DNA from 2 places in the Paenibacillus sp. JZ16 genome. Region 2 is predicted to be linked to the other one. Evidence: a T-box and tRNA genes for the amino acid it is inferred to sense, from the RefSeq annotation. Region 2 holds a T-box; the other holds one or more tRNA genes.
The links. A T-box is a leader RNA that pairs with one kind of tRNA and senses whether it is charged. The one in region 2 lies ahead of trpS (tryptophan--tRNA ligase), so its partner is inferred to be a tRNA-Trp.
Positions count from the first base shown of each region.

Region 1: it has a tRNA-Trp gene. The T-box ahead of trpS (tryptophan--tRNA ligase) is inferred to sense a tRNA for this amino acid. The anticodon was not compared.

Region 1 is NZ_CP017659.1:3,360,915-3,364,297, reverse strand. It holds rRNA gene BJP58_RS15415 (23S ribosomal RNA) at 1-880, shown strand, start outside; tRNA gene BJP58_RS15410 (tRNA-Asn) at 1,036-1,111, shown strand; tRNA gene BJP58_RS15405 (tRNA-Ser) at 1,117-1,208, shown strand; tRNA gene BJP58_RS15400 (tRNA-Glu) at 1,225-1,299, shown strand; tRNA gene BJP58_RS15395 (tRNA-Val) at 1,475-1,550, shown strand; tRNA gene BJP58_RS15390 (tRNA-Met) at 1,639-1,715, shown strand; tRNA gene BJP58_RS15385 (tRNA-Asp) at 1,746-1,822, shown strand; tRNA gene BJP58_RS15380 (tRNA-Phe) at 1,891-1,966, shown strand; tRNA gene BJP58_RS15375 (tRNA-Thr) at 1,989-2,064, shown strand; tRNA gene BJP58_RS15370 (tRNA-Tyr) at 2,069-2,153, shown strand; tRNA gene BJP58_RS15365 (tRNA-Trp) at 2,160-2,233, shown strand; tRNA gene BJP58_RS15360 (tRNA-His) at 2,258-2,333, shown strand; tRNA gene BJP58_RS15355 (tRNA-Gln) at 2,350-2,424, shown strand; tRNA gene BJP58_RS15350 (tRNA-Gly) at 2,440-2,514, shown strand; tRNA gene BJP58_RS15345 (tRNA-Cys) at 2,526-2,599, shown strand; tRNA gene BJP58_RS15340 (tRNA-Arg) at 2,612-2,688, shown strand; tRNA gene BJP58_RS15335 (tRNA-Leu) at 2,697-2,776, shown strand; gene BJP58_RS15330 (LiaF transmembrane domain-containing protein) at 3,206-3,383, shown strand, end outside.
Region 2 is NZ_CP017659.1:4,092,184-4,095,566, forward strand. It holds gene BJP58_RS18640 (sigma-70 family RNA polymerase sigma factor) at 1-1,500, opposite strand, end outside; T-box leader at 1,767-2,045, shown strand; gene trpS (tryptophan--tRNA ligase) at 2,096-3,079, shown strand; gene BJP58_RS18650 (ABC transporter permease) at 3,154-3,383, opposite strand, start outside.

The DNA.
Region 1 (3,383 bases), 730 kb from region 2:
GAAATTTTAATACCTGTGAAGATGCAGGTTACCCGCGACAAGACGGAAAGACCCCATGGAGCTTTACTGCAGCTTGATATTGGATTTGGGTACGATCTGTACAGGATAGGTGGGAGCCTTTGAAGCATGAGCGCCAGCTTGTGTGGAGGCGACGTTGGGATACCACCCTGATCGTATCTAGGTTCTAACCTGGTACCGTAATCCGGTACGGGGACAGTGTCAGGCGGGCAGTTTGACTGGGGCGGTCGCCTCCTAAAGAGTAACGGAGGCGCCCCAAGGTTCCCTCAGAATGGTTGGAAATCATTCGAAGAGTGCAAAGGCATAAGGGAGCTTGACTGCGAGACCTACAAGTCGAGCAGGGACGAAAGTCGGGCTTAGTGATCCGGTGGTACCGCATGGAAGGGCCATCGCTCAACGGATAAAAGCTACCCTGGGGATAACAGGCTTATCTCCCCCAAGAGTCCACATCGACGGGGAGGTTTGGCACCTCGATGTCGGCTCATCGCATCCTGGGGCTGAAGTAGGTCCCAAGGGTTGGGCTGTTCGCCCATTAAAGCGGTACGCGAGCTGGGTTCAGAACGTCGTGAGACAGTTCGGTCCCTATCTGTCGTGGGCGTAGGAAATTTGAGAGGAGCTGTCCTTAGTACGAGAGGACCGGGATGGACGTACCGCTGGTGCACCAGTTGTTCCGCCAGGAGCATGGCTGGGTAGCTACGTACGGACGGGATAAGCGCTGAAAGCATCTAAGCGTGAAGCCCCCCTCAAGATGAGATTTCCCAATTAGTAAGACCCCTTGAAGACGACGAGGTAGATAGGTTGGAGGTGGAAGTGCAGCAATGCATGGAGCTGACCAATACTAATCGGTCGAGGGCTTATCCAAATCACCCCAAAAAGTGAAGTGAAGCTTTGAAGCTGACACCGAATACTTTTCGGGGACCCCGATACCACATCGGGTGAATGCTACGGATTCTAATCAACGCAAAGATCGTTTCGTATCTAGTTTTCAGGTGATCAAACACTTGAATTGAATATTGTTCCCTGATAGCTCAGTTGGTAGAGCACTCGACTGTTAATCGAGTTGTCACAGGTTCGAGTCCTGTTCGGGGAGCCATTTATGGAGAGGTGTCCGAGTTGGCCGAAGGAGCACGATTGGAAATCGTGTAGGCGCCAAAAGCGTCTCGAGGGTTCGAATCCCTCTCTCTCCGCCACTATTATTTTAAGCAAGGCCCGTTGGTCAAGGGGTTAAGACACCTCCCTTTCACGGAGGTAACAGGGGTTCGAATCCCCTACGGGTCACCACTTTCTTAATTGCATCAGGGGATGAGAATCCCGTCGGTTCGTCGGAGGATAACTTCGTAAGCAAAGACTTCACAGTCTCGAACGAAGTGAGAGTATCCCCTACGGGTCACCACTTTCTTGAAAAAACACTTGCTTCTTATATCAGATTTTGATATGATGAAAGTCGCTTTGTTACGGAGGCTTAGCTCAGCTGGGAGAGCATCTGCCTTACAAGCAGAGGGTCGGGGGTTCGATCCCCTCAGCCTCCACCATGATTTATCCCCAAAAAGTGAAGCGCATGCTTCGTAGGTAATTCCGATTACTTTTCGGGGACCCCATACAAGCAACCCTTTATAATGACGCGGGGTGGAGCAGTTCGGTAGCTCGTCGGGCTCATAACCCGAAGGTCGTAGGTTCAAATCCTGCCCCCGCAACCAATTTATATCGCGATAGCGATAATGCCTCTTGGAACTGTGGTGTAGAGGCCTAACATGCCTGCCTGTCACGCAGGAGATCGCGGGTTCGAATCCCGTCAGTTCCGCCATTATTTACAACTTTGGGATGAGATGAGTATCCGATATGGGTTCCGTCAAAGTTCGCGAAGAGCTTTAAGGCTCGGTAGCTCAGTCGGTAGAGCAGAGGACTGAAAATCCTCGTGTCGGCGGTTCGATTCCGTCCCGAGCCACCATGTACGTTTTATAACTTTATATGCCGGTGTAGCTCAATTGGTAGAGCAACTGACTTGTAATCAGTAGGTTGGGGGTTCAAGTCCTCTCGCCGGCACCATTCTGGAGGATTAGTGAAGTGGCTAAACACGGCAGACTGTAAATCTGCTCTCTTCGAGTTCGGTGGTTCGAATCCATCATCCTCCACCAGTTTTTAGGGGCATAGTTTAAAGGTAGAACAGCGGTCTCCAAAACCGTTAGTGTGGGTTCAATTCCTGCTGCCCCTGCCAATCGTATCACAGTGTTTCAGTATGGCGGTCGTGGCGAAGTGGTTAACGCACCGGATTGTGGCTCCGGCACTCGGGGGTTCAATTCCCCTCGATCGCCCCATATTACAAAATCATATTGGGGATTAGCCAAGCGGTAAGGCAACGGACTTTGACTCCGTCATGCATAGGTTCGAATCCTATATCCCCAGCCATTGATTTTTATGTTTGCGGACGTGGCTCAGCGGTAGAGCATCGCCTTGCCAAGGCGAGGGTCGCGGGTTCGATTCCCGTCGTCCGCTCCATTTTTATTTCTGGCGCCATAGCCAAGTGGTAAGGCACAGCTCTGCAAAAGCTTTATCCCCAGTTCGAATCTGGGTGGCGCCTCCATTACAAACTTATGTGCCCTTAGCTCAGCTGGATAGAGCGTTTGACTACGAATCAAAAGGTCAGGAGTTCGAATCTCTTAGGGCACGCCATAATGTAAGCCGGTGTGGCGGAATTGGCAGACGCGCGCGACTCAAAATCGTGAGGGAAACCGTGGGGGTTCGAGTCCCTTCACCGGCATCATCAAAAAGGAATGTAGACGATAAACGTCTGCATTCCTTTTTTCGTTGCATCTACATCGATTGCTACTTCGTGATTTAAATATTAGACTCCATTCTGCATGCTATCTCTCCAGTTACCTTTACAGGGGGCTTTTCTATCACCTTCAGATCTTCTTCAAGCTACACTTCTTTAAACTAAACTATCATTAGAAACCACGTTCTTTATAGGTAAAACAAAGATGATCCAGCCGGATTCATCTACACAAGCAAACCCTTCGATTAATCGATCCAGTGCAGGGTTGGACGTAGGTCTGTAGAAGGCCCCGCCTTAGGTCTAGGTTCAAAAACCGTCCCCAGGCCGTTTTAGCGAAACTCAAAATTACCTAGAATAGAGTCATAAGGTTGAACAAAAGAAACAACGATCAAACAACAGAAAGGCGGTGTATAAATGAGAAATTCAAAAGGAAATGGAATGAGTATCCTGTTGATTGGTGTAGGGATCTTGGTTCTCCTTGGAGTATTCGGTCCTCTGCTTGGGTGGTTGTTCAGTCTTCTAATTCCAATCCTGATGGTCGCTTTGGGATACTACGGGATCCGGAGAGGTAACACCTTGATGGGATGGGTTA
Region 2 (3,383 bases):
ATGCAGGCCTCCTACCCATTTATCGATCGTTCCGGAGCAGGCATAGTCGGTCTTCCCGGCTAATACCCCATGCCCCACACTCGTCACTTGCAGCACCCGGTCTTGGAAATGCGGGACGACCTGCTTGAAGTCCGGAAAAGGTGCTGTACCATCGATAACCAGCAACGAATCCGGGCCCTCCGTCATCTTCGCCAGGTAATACCAGAACTCCAGATCTCCCATTCCGAGTGTATGGAGCTTATCACCTACCTTTCGGAACAACTCATACGGCTTATGGATTCCGCCCGCTACAGCCTCTAACGTCGTCTTCTCGATGATCCCGAGTCCATGGTTCACAGAGGGCAGCCGTGCCAGATGGGCTTCGAATGCATCTCTCGCAAAAGGCAGTGCCGAGGAATCCACCTCCAGCATGCGCTGATGTCTTTCCGGCCCATCCGAGGTATAGCATTCCCACAACATGCTGCCCAGCCTAAGCTCTTCTTCTCCAATTGCATGCCATGTGCCCGATAAAGTCTCGAGCTGCTCCGTGCTAAGCTGCCCCAGCCCCCGAAAAAGCTCGACGCCCGGGTAGGCGCCAATGCACAGCAAACTCAGCTTCGTATTTCCCAGTGATTGTTCCTTAAACCAATGCAGCAAGTAGGCCAGCATGGTCTGGTCAAACAGATCATGCTCAAACCAGAGCACGATTTCATCATATTTTCGAAAATCCTGTAGCTTCCTCTCCTGCAACTCGCAGGTCTCGATATATTCCTTCTCCGGAATCCCGAGCGTTTGCTCCAAATACCGAGCTCTTGTTCTCCTATGATCCGGCTCGTCCATCTTCGTAAAGACCGGACCAAACGAATATAGCTCCCTCCACACCAGGATATCTCCTTGAATGTTCCCTTGCTTCAGCTTATCCCCTACCGAATCCCCGTTAACGATATGCAGCATACGTTTTCCTCCCTCATACAGATCGGTGAACACCGATACAAAGTCGGCTACGTGCAGCGTGTTCTTCAGCTTCCGCCGGGCATCAAAGAGTCTCTTCTTCAAAGCCGGCAAGGATATATCCAAATATTGTGAGATCTCCCGCAAGCTGTAGCCTTGAAAATAATAGAGCTGGACCGCAATCCGCATGCCGGGCGGCAAATCCGCGATCGTGGCATGCAGCTGGCGAATCATCTCTCTCTTTTCCACGACAAACTCCAAGCTCCGCTGGTCGCCAGCCGGCAATTCCATCTCATGCAGCGGTAACGTCTGCAATTGCTTACGGCGCCGGTCTCTGTAGCACTGCCGCTCCACGATCACTTTGAACCATCCGGGAAAGCGCCGGGGATCCTGCAGCTTGTGCAGATTCGCAAATGCCTCCGTAAAGGCCTCCTGCACGGCATCTTCCGCCAAATAAGGATCCTGCAATTTATCGTAGGCTACGGCCAGCGCCATGCCGGTAAAATGCCGGACCAACCTTCCCTGGGCCTCCGCACTGCCCCGCCGGGCTTCCTCAATCCACTGGAACACGTTCACTAAAACCTCCCTTCATGGTGTCTCTATCCCTTAAGTGCCGATCTGAACGAAAAAGGTTACCTCTCTTCAGGAATTCTGCACCGGATGGATGATATATCGAAAATTCTCCATCGCCTTCGCCGGCGCCTCCCAGGCCCGATTCAGACCACCCGATTCCTCTTGACATTCACTTAACACCTGTGTGATGATACTCTTCAAATCATCTTGTTCTCTCTTTACATCCGAAAAGAGCTGCGCAGATGAATTTAAGAACAACATACCACACGGCTATGAGAAGAAATAGTAGCTTATCTCTTGAGGTCCAAGCGAACCGGCGAATGGTGCGAGGCCCGGTACCCCGGAATGAGTGAATGGATCTTCTCGCTTCAACCCGAACCTTTCGGCTGTGCCGGAGCAGTAGGCCTTGACGGCTCTCCACCGTTACTTTGGGAGATATGGCAGGAATAATAATGGTGTTTTTCCCCATTTCCACGTCATGCTAAAGAGCGACAGTATAGTCGAATTCGGGTGGTACCGCGGAGTTACACTTCGTCCCATAGAGGGATGAGGTGTTTTTGTGTTGTTCGCAAACCATTAGGAGGTGTTTTTTATGCAACGATTATTGTCAGGCATCAAGCCGAGCGGGGATTTGAATATTGGCGGATATGGAGGTGCGCTCCGTCAATATGTGAAGCTGCAGCATGAGTATGAGTCCTATTTCTTCGTGCCGGATCTGCATGCGATCACGGTCTATCAGGATCCCATGGAGCTGCACCAGCGCACGCGGGACATTGCCGCTCTGTACATTGCGTCAGGCATTGACCCCGATAAAGCGACGATCTTTCTGCAATCCCAGGTCCCCGCGCATGTAGAGCTCGGGTGGTTGCTGGAGACGCAGGCGCATTTTGGTGAATTAAAGCGGATGACCCAATTCAAGGAGAAATCGGAAGGTCAAGAAACGGTCAGCTCGGCGCTCTTCACGTATCCCGTCCTGATGGCTGCCGATGTGCTGCTCTATCAGGCAACGCATGTGCCTGTCGGCGACGACCAGAAGCAGCATTTGGAACTGACCCGCGATATGGCCGAACGCTTCAACAACCGGTATGGACGCACGTTTACGGTGCCTGAACCGATCATTCAGGATATTGGCTCCCGCATCATGGGTCTTGACGACCCGTCCAAGAAGATGAGCAAGAGCAATCCGAACAAAAACAGCTGTGTCCACATGATGGATACGCCGGAGGATATCCGCAAGAAATTCTCGAAGGCCGTTACCGACTCAGACGGCGAGGTCCGGCATGACTGGGAGCAGAAGCCGGCGGTCAGCAATCTGATCGAGATTTATTCGGTATTCTCCGAGGAAGCCATCTCCGTCATCGAGAAACGGTATGAAGGCCAAGGATACGGCACGTTCAAGAAGGAATTAGCCGAAGTCGTCATCGAGAAACTTCAACCGATCCAGGAGAGGTTCCATCAAATCGTGAATTCCTCCGAGCTAGATCGCATTTTGATGGACGGAGCGAAGCGGGCTTCAGAAACCGCAGGCCCAACACTGCTTGCCGCCAAGAAAGCGATGGGATTGGTCACGTTCTGAAAGAACCGAGAGGGCGTCCCTTAATATCTGCATCCTGCTTCAGGAATCAGGTTAAGGGGCGCCCTGCTTATTTTTTATACATAGCTCTGCGTATCTCTATTTCTTCCAAACTTGTAGGTTGCAATCAGCGATAAGGCCAAGGCAAAGGCCAGTAGAATCGCCACATTCAACATAATGTCGGTCAACGCGCTTCCTTGTTGAAGCTTGCCGAACGTATCGAGCAGCCAATACTGCGGCAGGAAATCGGCGATTCGCTGAATCGCTTCGGGCATCACGGTAAGCGGGAATACACACCCCGCCAGCA